DNA from 4 places in the Agromyces atrinae genome. Region 1 is predicted to be linked to each of the others. Evidence: predicted binding sites of a transcription regulator. Region 1 holds the regulator's gene; each other region holds the start of a gene.
The links. Region 1 encodes LexA, which represses DNA repair genes until DNA is damaged. Its sites were predicted from a motif close to TCGAACANNTGTTCGA; they were not measured.
Positions count from the first base shown of each region.

Region 2: a site for LexA is predicted at 1,763-1,778, ahead of BJ972_RS04085 (HNH endonuclease signature motif containing protein). Genes of this name have one in related genera too.
Region 3: a site for LexA is predicted at 2,113-2,128, ahead of BJ972_RS11445 (HNH endonuclease signature motif containing protein). Genes of this name have one in related genera too.
Region 4: a site for LexA is predicted at 1,926-1,941, ahead of BJ972_RS07860 (HNH endonuclease signature motif containing protein). Genes of this name have one in related genera too.

Region 1 covers NZ_JACCBI010000001.1:1,013,071-1,016,589, forward strand. Annotated here, with positions in the region: gene BJ972_RS04930 (histidinol-phosphate transaminase) at 1-824, opposite strand, end outside; gene BJ972_RS04935 (LysM peptidoglycan-binding domain-containing protein) at 875-1,252, opposite strand; gene lexA (transcriptional repressor LexA) at 1,513-2,205, shown strand; gene metE (5-methyltetrahydropteroyltriglutamate--homocysteine S-methyltransferase) at 2,269-3,519, opposite strand, start outside.
Region 2 covers NZ_JACCBI010000001.1:843,408-846,926, reverse strand. Annotated here, with positions in the region: gene BJ972_RS04100 (family 1 encapsulin nanocompartment shell protein) at 1-348, shown strand, start outside; gene BJ972_RS04095 (hypothetical protein) at 380-730, shown strand; gene BJ972_RS04090 (hypothetical protein) at 750-1,667, opposite strand; gene BJ972_RS04085 (HNH endonuclease signature motif containing protein) at 1,781-3,289, shown strand; gene BJ972_RS04080 (dihydrofolate reductase family protein) at 3,400-3,519, opposite strand, start outside.
Region 3 covers NZ_JACCBI010000001.1:2,462,626-2,466,144, forward strand. Annotated here, with positions in the region: gene BJ972_RS11440 (serine/threonine-protein kinase) at 1-424, shown strand, start outside; gene BJ972_RS11445 (HNH endonuclease signature motif containing protein) at 674-2,110, opposite strand; gene BJ972_RS11450 (M23 family metallopeptidase) at 2,272-3,066, shown strand; gene BJ972_RS11455 (MFS transporter) at 3,063-3,519, opposite strand, start outside.
Region 4 covers NZ_JACCBI010000001.1:1,634,851-1,638,369, reverse strand. Annotated here, with positions in the region: gene BJ972_RS07865 (hypothetical protein) at 1-47, shown strand, start outside; gene BJ972_RS07860 (HNH endonuclease signature motif containing protein) at 216-1,871, opposite strand; gene BJ972_RS07855 (hypothetical protein) at 2,064-2,285, opposite strand; gene BJ972_RS07850 (beta-galactosidase) at 2,351-3,519, opposite strand, start outside.

The sequences.
Region 1 (3,519 bases):
ATCGCGAGCATCTCGTCGGAGTGGGCGAGCGCACCCAGGGCGGCCGCCTGCGTCAACGCCGACAGGTGGTACGGCAGCCGGACGAGGCGGAGCGCGTCGGTCACCGCCGGGTCGGCGGCGAGGTAGCCCACGCGTGCCCCGGCGAAGGCGAACGCCTTGCTCATCGTGCGTGACACGAGGAGTCGAGGATGCTTCGACAGCAGCGAGAGCGCGCTCGGCGTGCCCTCGGGGGCGAACTCGATGTACGCCTCGTCGACGACGACCATGCCGCGAGCGTGCGACGCCACGGCGTCGATGACGTCGAGCGACAGCGGGGTGCCGGTCGGGTTGTTCGGACCGCAGAGGATGACGATGTCGGGGTCGTGCTCGTCGAGGGCGGCGACCGCCGACGCGATCGAGATCGAGTAGTCGTCGGCACGAGGCACGCCGATCCACCGGGTGTCGGTGCCGCCCGCGAGAAGCGGGTACATGGAGTACGTCGGCGTGAAGCTCAGCACCGAGCGGCCCGGGCCGCCGAAGGCCTGGAAGATGTGCTGGAGCACCTCGTTCGACCCGTTCGCGGCCCAGATCTGATCGGCCACGAGGCCGTGGCCGAGATAGGCGGCGAGTTGCTCGCGCAACTCGGTGAACTCACGATCGGGGTAACGATTGAGCGTGAGGATCGCGGCCGCGAGCCGCCCCAGCACGTCGTGGGCGACAGCCTCGGGGATGGGATGCGTGTTCTCGTTGACGTTGAGCGCGACGGGCACCGTCTTCTGGGGTGCACCGTACGGGGTCTTACCGCGCAGATTGTCGCGCAGCGGGAGGTCGTCGAGAGAAGTCACCCGATCAGCCTAACGAGCGTGACGGCCGCCTCTGTGCGACCGTGCCCGAATCAGTAACCGAGAGGAACGGCGATCTGCTGACCCGGTTCGAGCGACGAGCTCGTGAGGCCGTTGAGGCTCGTGATCTCGGCGATGACGTCGCGCGGGTCGACCGTCGGCGCGAGCGACTCGGCCAACGACCAGAGCGACTGACCCGGCTCGATCGTGACGTAGCGGAACGAGACATCGGCGCTGGAACTGCCGGCCACCGCGGGAACAGCGCTCAACCCCGCGAAGAGTGCGACGGCGACGACCGGTACTGCGGCCAGGGAGGTGAGCACGATGCGCCCGCGTCGCGTGAGACGCAGACGGGTACGCGGGGCGACGGATCGACCTGCGTCGACACCACTACCGATAACGAACGGGCTGCTGGCGATAACCGTGCTCATGTCACACCTCCTGAGTGTTCGCATGCGGCCCTCGGCCGGGAGAGCCGCATGCGAAGATGTATTCCGAACCTATCTTCGATTATTCGAAAGTTCAAGTACTTCTTCGGAAGATTTCGGTTCTGAGATCGCGACACACTCGAAGAGATGTTTGTCTCGGTCGAACGGCGGCGATACAGTTTCGAGTACCTGGTGACATTCGATCAGGGACCACTGACACTCGGCCCGCCCACGACGTGCGGAGCCCGGAGAGGGGCACACCAGTGAGCAACGACACCGACGCCGAACGGCCGGCGCGCACGCGCCGTCGCAAGAGCCTGAGCGCGAAGCAGCTCTCCATCCTCGAGTTCATCCAGCGGTCGGTGAGCCAGCGAGGCTATCCGCCGAGCATGCGCGAGATCGGCGATGCTGTCGGGCTCGCATCGCTGTCGAGCGTCACCCATCAGCTCAACCAGCTCGAGCTGAGCGGCTATCTCCGCCGTGACCCCAACCGCCCGCGCGCGCTCGAGATCCTCATCGACGTGCCTCAGAGCGAGGGCACGACGACCGACGTCGACTCCTACTCGAGCACGCCCATCGGCGACGCCGCGATGGTCCCCCTCGTCGGTCGCATCGCCGCCGGCATCCCGATCACCGCCGAGCAGCAGATCGATGAGGTGTTCCCGCTCCCCCGGCAGCTCGTCGGCAAGGGCGAGCTCTTCATGCTCAAGGTCGTCGGAGAATCGATGATCGACGCGGCCATCTGCGACGGCGACTGGGTCGTCGTGCGCGCGCAGAAAGAGGCGGAGAACGGCGAGATCGTCGCCGCGATGCTCGACGGAGAAGCGACCGTCAAGGTGTTCCGGCAGCGCGACGGCCACACGTGGCTCCTCCCCCGCAACAGTGCCTTCGAGCCGATCCTCGGCGACGAGGCCGACGTGCTCGGCAAGGTCGTCGCCGTGCTCCGCGCCGTCTGACCGACACGAACGAGAGAACGCCCCCGGCACCGAGCCGGGGGCGTTCTGTCGTGCTGATCGCGTCTACGCGTCGGCGAGCTGTGCGCGCACGGCGCGCGTGGCCTCGAGGATGTTGCGGAGCGAGGCCACCGTCTCGTCGTATCCGCGCGTCTTCAGTCCGCAGTCGGGGTTGACCCAGACCTGGCGCTCGGGGATCGCGGCGACGGCCTTCTCGAGGAGCGAACGCACCTCGTCGACGCTCGGGACGCGCGGCGAGTGGATGTCGTACACGCCCGGACCGATGCCGTGGTCGAACCCGCTCGACTGCAGGTCGTCGACGACCTCCATGCGACTGCGCGCGGCCTCGATGCTCGTGACGTCGGCATCGAGGTTCTGAATGGCGTCGATGACCACGCCGAACTCCGAGTAGCAGAGGTGCGTGTGGATCTGCGTCTTCGCCTCAACGCCCGCCGTCGCGAGACGGAAGGAACCCACCGACCAGTCGAGGTAGTCGGCGTGGTCGGCGTTCTTGAGCGGGAGCAGTTCGCGGAGTGCGGGCTCATCGACCTGGATGACACCGATGCCGGCGGATTCGAGGTCGGCGATCTCGTCGCGCAGCGCGAGCGCCACCTGACGTGCCGTCTCGCCGAGCGGCTGGTCGTCGCGCACGAACGACCACGCGAGGATCGTCACGGGGCCGGTGAGCATGCCCTTGACGGGCTTCTCGGTGAGGCTCTGCGTGAAGACCGACCAATCGACGGTGATCGGCGCCGGGCGCGACACGTCACCCCACAGGATCGACGGACGCGTGCAGCGGCTGCCGTACGACTGCACCCAGCCGTTCTGCGTCACCTCGAAGCCGTCGAGGTTCTCGGCGAAGTACTGCACCATGTCGTTGCGCTCGGGCTCACCGTGCACGATGACGTCGAGACCGATCTCCTCCTGGAGATCGACGACACGGCGGATCTCGTCGCGCATGAGCTCGAGGTACGCGGCCTCGTCGATGTCGCCCTTCAGGAGCTGGGCGCGGGCACGGCGGATCTCGCCGGTCTGCGGGAACGAGCCGATCGTCGTCGTCGGCAGCGGCGGGAGGTCGAGTGCGGCGTCCTGCGCGGCGAGGCGCTCGGCGTACGACCCACGCGAGAAGGCGCTGTCGTCGAGGCCGGCGAGGCGCGCACGGACGGCGCCGTCGCGAACGCCGGGCGCGTCGGCGCGGTCGGCGAGAGCGGCGGTGGCGGCGGCGAGCTCGGCCTCGATCGCGGAGCCCCCGTCACGGATGCCGCGTGCGAGCGCCACGACCTGCGCGACCTTCTGGTCGGCGAAGGCCAACCAGCT
Region 2 (3,519 bases), 170 kb from region 1:
CAGCAGGTCGCCGCGGCCGTGGCGGTGCTGAAGGACGCGGGTATCGACGGACCCTACGGGCTCGCCCTCGGCCGCGACGACTGGGTGAACGTCGTCGGCGGCAACGACGCGGGCGGGCAATCCCTCCTCGAGCACCTGCGGCGCATCCTCGACGGTCCGGTCGAGTACACGCCGGGTGCCGAGGGCGCCGTCGTGCTGAGCCTCCGAGGCGGCGACTTCGTCTTCGACTCCGGCGAAGACCTGTCGCTCGGCTACAGCTCGCACACCAGTGAGAGCGTGAGTCTCTACCTCGAAGAGACGTTCAGCTTCCGCGTCGCGACGCCCGAGGCGGCCATCGCGCTCGTGTAACGTGCGGCCGGCGTCGCCTACCGTGGGAGCCATGCCTGCTCACCCCGATTGGATAGCGCACCGCCGTGGCGACGGCGAGATGCTCGGCTGGATGCTCCCCGACGGTGAGGGATTCGTCGTCATCGACCTCCTCGGGCGCCCGCGCACACCGCCTCTCGAGTGGCTCGACGCCGAGGAGATGCTCGAAGCCACCGGCATCGGCTACCTCGCCGACCCTTACGAGCTGCGACTCGACGACGGCCGCTGGTTGCGCGTGCGCATCGTCGAGGTGTCGACGGATGTCGTGCGTGTGAAGAAGGAGGACTGGGGTGCCGTCGACATGCCGGGACTCCACTACACCGTGCCGTTCCCGGTCGATGAGAGGCTGAGGACCCTCGCCTGAGCGGGGGCTGCGGCGTGCCTCAGGCCGTCGTGCGCTCGAGCTCGGTCACCCAGTGCCGCAGGAATGCCGCGCCGGCCTCGTCGTGGATGAGGTCGCCCTCGACGATCACGTCGTACGGCTTCTCGAGGATGCCGTCGCTCGGGCGCACATCGACGTGCGAGACGTCGTAGCCCGTCGCGTGCAGTTCGTCGGCCATCTTGTAGTCGCTGCGTGAGTCGCCGATCGTGCGCCAGCGCTTCGGCACCTCGCCGAGCGACAGGAAGTGCTCGAGGGCACGGCGCGCACCCCGGTCCTTGTCGAGCAGCACCGACTCGATATCGGTCGAGATGATCGTCGGGTCGAGGCGGAACGGGGTCTCTCCCGAGTCGTCGGGGTGACGGCGATCGCCGTGCGAGACGCCGACGCCGTGACGGATGGCGGCGTCGTACGCGGCGTCATCGAAGGCGTCGCGTCGTGCGCGGAACGCGTCGTTGCTGACATCCGTGCGCTGTTCGACCGAGATCATCGCGCGCTTCGTGTCGTCGAAGAAGACGATGTCGGAGAACTCGTTCTCGACGAGAGAGCGGATCTCGTCGACGAGCGCCGCCGGGGGAGCGACCGACTCATCGATGATCACGTCGCCGAGGCCGTCGGACGAGATCGTCGACCACGTCGCGCCCTTCTCATAGACGCCGAACATGCGTGCGCCGGGGGTGTCGAGCGCCTCGGCGAGCCCGCGAGCGAGGAGCGGCGCGATGACGGCGTCGCGGATGAACGCGTCGGAGCGCCCCGTGATGAATGCGATCGGCACGCCGATGCGCGTGAGCGTGACGATGTCGTCGAGGATGCTCTCGATCGCGATGGTGCGCGTCTCCGGGCTCGCGATCGGCCCGTCGACGTCGAAGAGAATGCCGAGATCGGGGGAGGAGGGCGGGGTGCTCGCAGCTGAAGACGTCACCGTCTCATCCTCCCATCTCGCCGCGGATGGCTCGTCGCGGGGTGATGTGCGGAGTTGTCCACAGGTGCTCGGTAGGCCGGCGGGATGTCGGTGGTTCGAACTAGTCTTCTAATGTGATCGAATCGACGGATGAGACGGGCGGTGTGCCCGAGGGTGCTGATGGTTCTGCTGGCGCTCGTGGCGTGACGATCTCGCAGGCCGAGCTCCTCGACATGGTCATGACCGACGCCGAGCAGTTTGCCTTCGAAGCGAACCGGGTCGCGGCCCGTCGTCTCGCGACCATTGGCCGGGCGATTCGGATGGCTCAGGAGAACCCGCACATCTACGTGCTCCCCGAACTCATGACCCGTGCTGAAGCGCGTGACTGGGCGGTGCGTGCCGCGGCGACCGAGCTGTCGATGCGGTTGCTCATTCCGACAGCGACCGTCGTGAACGAAGCCGCCGAAGCACACACGCTCGCCGCACGGTTACCGAAGCTGTGGCTCGAGTTCCTCGACGGAGCGACGTCATATCCGATCGTGCGTGCCGCCGTCGAAACCATCACCGGGTGGGACGACGCCGACGCCATCGCACGCTTCGACGACGAACTCGCCGGAATCGCCGGACGCGTCACCGTCGCCTCGTTCCGGTCTCGCGCGAAGCGCTTGCGCGACCGGCTCAGCGCCGCGACCCTCGCCGAACGCCACCGACGCGCCCTCACCGAACGACGGGTCGTGTTCGAGGACGCCCCCGAAGGCATGATGTGGCTCCACGCGTTGGTGCCCGCACTCGACGGAGTCAAGATCCGCACCCGGTTGAACGCGACCGCCAAGCAAGCCTCACGGGTTACCGGTGAGACCCGCACCCGCGATCAGCTGCGTGCCGACCAGTTCTCCGCCTGGCTCACCGGCACCGGAACCCCGACCGCCGTGCAGACGCGTGTCCTCGTCACCGTGCCGCTCATCGCGGGACTCCTCGAGAAGCCCGTACGTGATGCGCGTGTGAGTACTGAAACAACAGGTAGCGCTCTTCCCGAGCACCCCTGGCTCGATGTCGCCACGATCGACGGATACGGACCGATCAGCACCGAGACCGCCCGCCAGATCTTCGACACCGCGACCGCATTCCGATGCCTCATCGTCGACCCCATCACCGCCGAACCGCTCCACCTCGACCGCACCCAATACCGGCCGAGCCAGGCACAACGCGACTGGTTGACCCTCACCTACCAACGCTGCTCCAGACCCGGATGCAACAGCCTCGCCGCGACCTCCGATATCGACCACATCCACGACTGGGCCCACGGCGGCAGAACCGACATCGACAACCTGGCACCACTCTGCCCACCCGACCACACGCTCAAACACACCACGTGGCTCGGCCCCGAACAGCCACCCGAACCGAGACCCGAACAGGCACCCGAAACGAGACCCGAGCAGTCACCCGAGTCGAAGAAGAGCGCCGACGTTCGAGCAGCTCTCGAGCACCTCCTCACGTCGAGCGCGCCCTCCGACGGACCCGACTCGGACCGCGCCACCCGCGACTGGCCCGACGAGAACCTCACCCTCGACCCGAAACCACCCCGCCGCCGCTGGGCCAGCCCCACCGGGTACACCAGCGACACCGAACCGCCACCCTTCTAGCGTCGGTAGGCTCCCGCGACGAGCGGCCGAGACCGAGCTGCCGAGACCGACCCGCGCCGAGACCGACCCGCGCCGATACCGACCCGCGCCGATACCGACCCGCGCCGCTACTACCGAGTGACCCGGTACCAGACATCCGTCGAGAGCGGGCTCTCGGTCACGCTCACGCGCTCGAGACGCACCTGCTCGCACGACTCGCTCTCGAAGAGACGCGTGCCGCTTCCGAGGAG
Region 3 (3,519 bases), 1.4 Mb from region 1:
ACTCGTGCTCCTCGAAGCGATCACCGGCGAACGCGAGTTCACCGGAACTCCCGTCGAGGCCGCGCTCGCGCGGCTGAGCCGCTCCCCCGACATCCCCGGCGATCTTCCGGATGACTGGCACGATCTCCTCACCGCGATGACCGAGCGCGAACCCGACGATCGTCCGACCGCGCACGACGTGGCTGCGACGATGCGCGACCTCATCCGCTCGATGATCATGGACAAGCGCGGTCGCCGCCGGACGCGTCGCGCCCTTCGGGCGTCGGCACCCCGAGCACCGCGTCGACGGGAGCGCGCCCCGCGTGACGGAGGTGACCGCGCCGGTCTCTCGGCCGTGGGGTTCTGGACCATCATCGCCACCGTCTCCGTCGGTTCGATCGGCCTCGGCGTCGGTCTCGCCGCCGGTATGCACGTCTTCGGCTGAGCCCCGTTTTCGCGCGAGCGAGACGAGCAGGCACACTGGACGTATGGAAATCATCCTCTGGAGCGTCATCGCCCTCATCGGTTTCGTCGGTTCGGTCGGCATGATCGCGGCGGCTGTCGCGCTCGTGAAGTCCTGACGTTCTAGGTCTGTGACGCTCGCGGTGCACTGACGTTCCGGGCACGCCGTTCCACGTGGAACATCGCGCCAGGATTGCACCTCGGGCGCCCGGACATCGCGTAGTTCGGCCCGTCAGAAGGGCGGAATGTCGGAGTCGCTCGTGTAACCCGTCGGGCTGGTCCAGCGTCGGCGGGGCGGTCTCGGATCGAGCGTGAGCTGCTCGGCGGCCGTGTCTTCCGGTGATGGCGACGGTGGCGGTGACGCTGCTGGTTGCGGTTGCGGTTGCAGTTGCGATGGCTGTTCGGGACCGAGCCACGTGGTGTGTTTGAGCGTGTGGTCGGGTGGGCAGAGTGGTGCCAGGTTGTCGATGTCGGTTCTGCCGCCGTGGGCCCAGTCGTGGATGTGGTCGATGTCGGATGTGGCGGCGAGGCTGTTACACCCGGGTCTCGAGCAGCGTTGGTAGGTGAGGGTCAACCAGTCGCGTTGTGCCTGTGATGGTCGGTACTGCGTGCGGTCGAGGTAGAGCGGTTCGGCGGTGATGGGGTCGACGATGAGGCGACGGAATGCGGTCGCGGTGTCGAAGATCTGGCGGGCGGTCTCGGTGCTGATCGGTCCGTATCCGTCGATCGTGGCGACGTCGAGCCAGGGGTGCGCGGGCAGCCTTGGTGCTGTGGATAGCGGTGTGGGAGTGGTGCGCGCATCACGCACGGGCTTCTCGAGGAGTCCCGCCATGAGCGGCACCGTGACGAGCACGCGCGTCTGGACCGCGGTCGGGGTTCCGGCGCCGGTGAGCCAGTCGGAGAGCTGGTCGGCACGGAGTTGGTCCCGGGTGCGGGTCTCACCGGTAACCCGTGAGGCTTGCTTGGCGGTCGCGTTCAACCGGGTGCGAATCTTGGCCCCGTCGAGTGCGGGCACCAGCGCGTGGAGCCACATCATGCCCTCGGGGGCGTCCTCGAACACGACCCGTCGTTCGGTGAGCGCACGCCGGTGGCGTTCGGCGAGGGTCGCGGCACTGAGGCGGTCGCGCAGACGCTTCGCGCGAGACCGGAACGATGCGACGGTGACGCGTCCGGCGATTCCGGCGAGCTCGGAATCGAACCGCGCGACCGCGTCATCGTCGCCCCACCCGGTGATGGCTTCGACGGCGGCACGCACGATCGGGTACGACGTCGCCCCGTCGAGGAACTCCAGCCACAGCTTCGGCAACCGAGCGGCGAGCGTGTGTGCTTCGGCGGCTTCGTTCAAGACGGTCGCTGTCGGAATGAGGAGCCGCATCGACAGTTCGGTCGCCGCGGCACGCACCGCCCAGTCCCGAGCTTCGGCACGGGTCATGAGTTCCGGCAGCACGTAGATGTGCGGGTTCTCCCGAGCCATCCGAATCGCCCGACCGATCGTCGCCAGGCGACGTGCCGCAACACGGTTCGCCTCGAACGCAAACTGCTCGGCGTCCGTCATTACCCTGTCGAGCAACTCGGCCTGCGAGATCGTCACCCCGCGCGGGCCAGCAGCACCATCGGCACCCTCGGCACCCTCGGGGCCACTGCCCGCCTCACCCGTCGAATCGATCACATTAGAAGACTAGTTCGAACCACCGACATCCGACCGAGCCCGCCGACCACCTGTGGATAACTCCCGGCGACCAACCCGAGCGAGCACCGAACACACCGTCAACCAGCCTTTTTACATGTAACCACCAGAGCAAGTTTCTCACCCCTCCTAGACTCGCTGACATGATCGCCCGACTGCTCGCACGAACACGTGTTCCGCTCACCATCGTGGGCGTCGCGCTCATCCTGATCTCCACCGCCTGGGGACTGATCGACGACGATGCCCCTGCGGCGCTCATCCTCGTGGCGTTACCGTTCGGCCTCGTCCTCATCGCCGTCGGCTTCGTCGCCACCGTCTGGGCACCGACGGCGGGCGGCGAACCCGCCACGCTCGCCTCCCCCGTGACCGGACCGTGGCTCGCGGTCAACTCACCGACGACGAAGGTTCCGAGCCACGGCACCCACGGTCTCGGCCAGGCGTTCGCGGTCGATCTGCTCTATGCGGGCGAGGGCTCTGACGACCGGCCGTCAGCGGGGTTCACGGCCCCGGAGGAGTACCCCTCGTTCGGTCGCCCGATCCTCTCGCCCGCCGACGGCACGGTCGTGCGCGTCACGCGAACCGCTCGCGACCACCTCAGCCGCGCGAGTGGCTCCGCACTCGCCTACTTCTACGTCGAGAGCGCGATCCGCGAGATCTTCGGCCCGCGCGCGATGCTCGGCAACCACATCGTCATCCGCCTCGCCGACGGCAGCCACATGGTGCTCGCGCACCTGCGCCGGGGCAGCATCACCGTCGAGCGCGGAGAGCGCGTCGCGACCGGCCAGCCCCTCGCCGAGTGCGGCAACTCGGGCAACTCGACCGAGCCGCACCTGCACATCCAGCGTCAGGACCTCTCGCGCCCCACCTTCGCCCTCGGACTCCCGTGGACGATCGAGCCCGGCGGCATCCCGGCCGACGGCGAGACGACGAGCGCCTAGGCCGCGACCTTCTCCCGCGGCCGCGCGGCCGGCGCGAGGAACACCGCGATCGCGACCATCGCGAGCACGACGAGCATCGCGAGGCGGAGCCCGATGTGCTCGCCGACGAATCCGAGCAGCGGCGGGCCGACGAGGAACGCGATGTACCCCGCGGTCGCGACGGCCGCGACGCTCGCGGTCGAGTCCTCGGAGTCGGCCGCAGCCGAGAGGCAGATCGGGAACCCGAGCGCAGCCCCGAGGCCCCACAGCAGCACCGCGGCGCCGGCGACGAACGCGTTGTCGGCGAAGACCACGAGCGCGATGCCGATTCCCGCGACGACGGCGCTCGCCCGCAGCACGACGACCGGTCCGAAGCGCGCGAGCAGCGGTCCGCCCGAGAAACGGCCGATCGTCATGGCAACGGCGAACGCGGTGAAGATGACCGATCCGAACGTCGCCGAGACGCCGTGGCCG
Region 4 (3,519 bases), 620 kb from region 1:
CGAAGACCGTCGAGGAGTTCATCCGGGAATGGCGCATCGTCGACTGATTCGCAGTTCGCGATTCGCGATTCGCGTGCGCGATGCGCGATCCGCGATCCGCGATCCGCGATCCGCGATCCGCGATCCGCGATGCGCGATGTGAGATTCGCGCAAGCGCCACGGCCATCCGACACCGGGTGAGACCTCGCGAGACCTCGCGAGACCTCCCACCGTCGTCACTCCCGCGTCACCTCTCGTGTCGCGGTGGGCGGCGGCGGAGGGACGCCGAACACCGAACTCAGGGTCGCCGAGCGCGATCGTCGCCTCGACAGGCCTGGCCCTCGATTGCCGGGCCGCGGCACACGATCGGGGTCGAGATGCGCCGGTGGGATGAACCACGTGCGGCCGTCGCGCACGCGGATGGTCCACCCGTCGTCGTGAACCCGATGGTGGTGGAAGCTGCAGAGGAGGATCCCATTGTCGAGATCAGTGCGACCGCGATCACGCGTCCACCACGAGATGTGATGCGCCTGCGTGTACTGCGGCGGGCGCGTGCAGCCAGGAAACGCGCACCCTCCGTCGCGCTCGGCGAGCGCCAGGCGCTGGGCGGTGGAGAAGTAGCGTTCTGATCTGCCGAGGTCGAGCACTTCACCCCGGCTGCCGAGGATTATCGAGGTGATCCCCGCCGCACTCGCGAGTTCGCGGACAGATGCCGCGCTGATCGGTTGATCGACGCCGTCGAGCGTTCCCCAGCCCTGACCGCTGGCCGATTCGGACCCGTCCCTCGACCCCGAACTCGGCCAAGAAACCCGACGCGACCCGGTATCCGCACTGGTGCCCTCGTGCGTGTCCGCATTCACCGCGCTGCCGTCGTCCGACCGGAGAGCGCGGTTCGAGCGATCGCCCGTGGCGAGAAGATCATCGAGCTCGATGCGTGCCACGACAGTTGCGCTGCGCAGCGATGGCGGCGACGCGGAGCTTCCGAGCGCGAGCCGGGCGATGTCGGCGAGCGCATCGGCATTCATCTGAACGATCGTTCGCGATTCCGCGACGACCGGGTCGGCCTGCTCCGTGTCGCTCGTGCCGACTTCCGAGGAACTCGCGGTCGATGTTCGCCGTTCGTCACGCTCTCGATGAAGCTCGGCCCCTACCAGTGCGTCGACGGCCGTCTTCAGATGCGCTCCGTTGACCGGATCGAACGCTCCCGCGAGCCGGATGAATCCGCGCCGATCCTCCCAGAGGCGGAGGCTTCGCCCCTCCCGCAACTCGTCTTCGCGGAGCTTCACTCGGGCGGGATCGAGGTGTGCGGTCAGATTCTTGACGAGTCGATGGATGCCGTCGGCGCCGACGAGTGGTGCGCGCTCGACGAGCAACCGCTCGGCATCGGCGAGATCGCGAGCGTCGGCTCGAAGGCGAACACCGTCGAGGAACGACGCGATCGCCGCGGCCGCCGCGACGCTGACTGTTCCCTCGTCGAGCGCAGCAGCGAGGAAGGGATACCGCGCGGGCTGCTGCTCACCCGACAGTGATTCACGGGTGGACGTCGCTGTGCCGACGGTCATCAGCCGGCTCGCCGTCGCGAACCCCTCTCCTGTCGACTGGGCGATCAATCGGGCGGGCGACGAGAAACCCCGCTGCGCGGCAAGGCTCTGTGCGGCATCCGTCGGTGAGCGCTCCGCGACCTCGGCGGCCAGCCGTGCCTGGAGCTGCGCGACACGTCGCGCGAGCGCCGAGAGCGCATCGAGGCAGCGCACGAGCCCGTCATCGCTCAGTGCGCGGATGTCGCCCTGCACCGAATCGCTCGGGCTCGACGTCAGCGACTCGACCCATGCCGTCAGCGCGGCAGAGTGCGCATGGGCGAGCGCAGCAAGAGCGGGAGGGGTCGTGTGCATGTCCTGAGTCTAGGAAATACATACGACGCAGCGTGAGTTATCCACAGGTTGAAATCGAAGATTGATTCGATCTCATCTGCATGGTGTGATGGTGCCCCACACGGACGAACGGAAAGGACACCGATGCGAGCAGAACGTCGATGGGCGCGCGTGCAGCGGCCCCGCGGCCGAGCCGCAGGGCCGTCCTTCGCGCTAGACGACGCCGATGAACGAGTCGCGTCGCAGCTGCGCGTGCGTCGCGTGGAACTTGCCGTCGGCCGTCCACCACGCTTCTTGACCCTCCGCGTTCGGCGCGTCCTCGACGACGGGCCAGTGCGCCTTGATGTTCTTCACGTAGTAGCGAAGTTCGCCGCCGATCGTGCGTTTCTCCAGGTGTTCCGAGTTCTCGAGCTGTTCCTGCGTGGGATCTTCCATGTCGCGATGCTAGCGAAGCGGTGTTCCGGGCGGAAGGGTCGTACGACCGCCGTCGTCTCCCGATATCAGCGAGCCAGCGACGAACGCCACACAGCCGTTCGCGTCATCCGCACGCCGTCGAGTGAGACGAGAGGTCCGGCGCTCTCGGCCCGACGGGCTTCTGCACCATCGGCCAGGCTGATCGCCGCAGCCGGGTGCAAGGGCACGATCCGAATACTCGTCGTCGACGATTCCGAGATTCCGAGGGAGTCGGCATCGACGATCCACGGGGTGCCGTCCCAGAATCGATCGGCGACCGCTGCACCGTCGACCTCGAGCACGGCGACATCGCCCGCCCACTCGATGGTGAGTGTCCGCCGGGTGTCCGTGGCAGAGGCGCCCAGGGACTCCACCGACCAGACGGCGGCGAGTTCGGCGATCGCGGCGGATGACGGTGACGACGCTCGTCCGTTGAATTCCCCGTACGTCGCCGGAACCTCCGCCGCGCCCCGCAGCGGGGTCACGATCACGGAAGCGGTGCCGTGCGAGTCGCTCGACGGTGCGCTCTCGAACGAAACCGGCGTGAACGCAGCGGCCTCCGTGTCGTACCGACGTACGTCGGGTCGGGTCGCGCTCCGCACGGCCAGGAGAACGCCGTCGTTCGGGGTGAGAGCTGTGCCTCTGGAGGGGCGCTCGAGCCACACCGGTTCGTCGCTCAGCACGAGAACGCGGTCGTCATCGCCGAGTACCCAGGCCCGGTCGCTCTCCGCGTCGGTGAGCACGAGCAGATCGATGGCGGCACCGTTCGCGTTCGTCACTCGGTGCGTGCCGGCGCCGAGTCGCTTCGACCCGGCGACGGGCTCACCATCGACGAGGTGTCCGTCACCGAACGCGACCTCGACATCGATCCGCGCCTCGGCCGCGAGGACGAGTGTCGACCGATCGCGTCCGGGCAGAACGGTGAGGGCCGATGCCGTCGCCCACCGCACGGTGACTCCGTCGAGTTCGAGACCGACGGGCCAGTGGGCGAGGGTCCCCTCGGGAATGGTGATGGCCTGCGTGGGGAACTCGGTGATCCCTTCATCGAGTTCGAGGGCGAATCTCACGCCCGGCGCATCGGCGAGGGGCTCGTACGGCTGGGTCCACGAGATGAAGACGAAGCCTGCTGAGCCATCGCTCCGCAGAGCCCACCGCAGCGTCGTCGAATCATGCACTCCCGTCGGGCGCTGCTCGGGAAGACTCGACGGCATCGTCG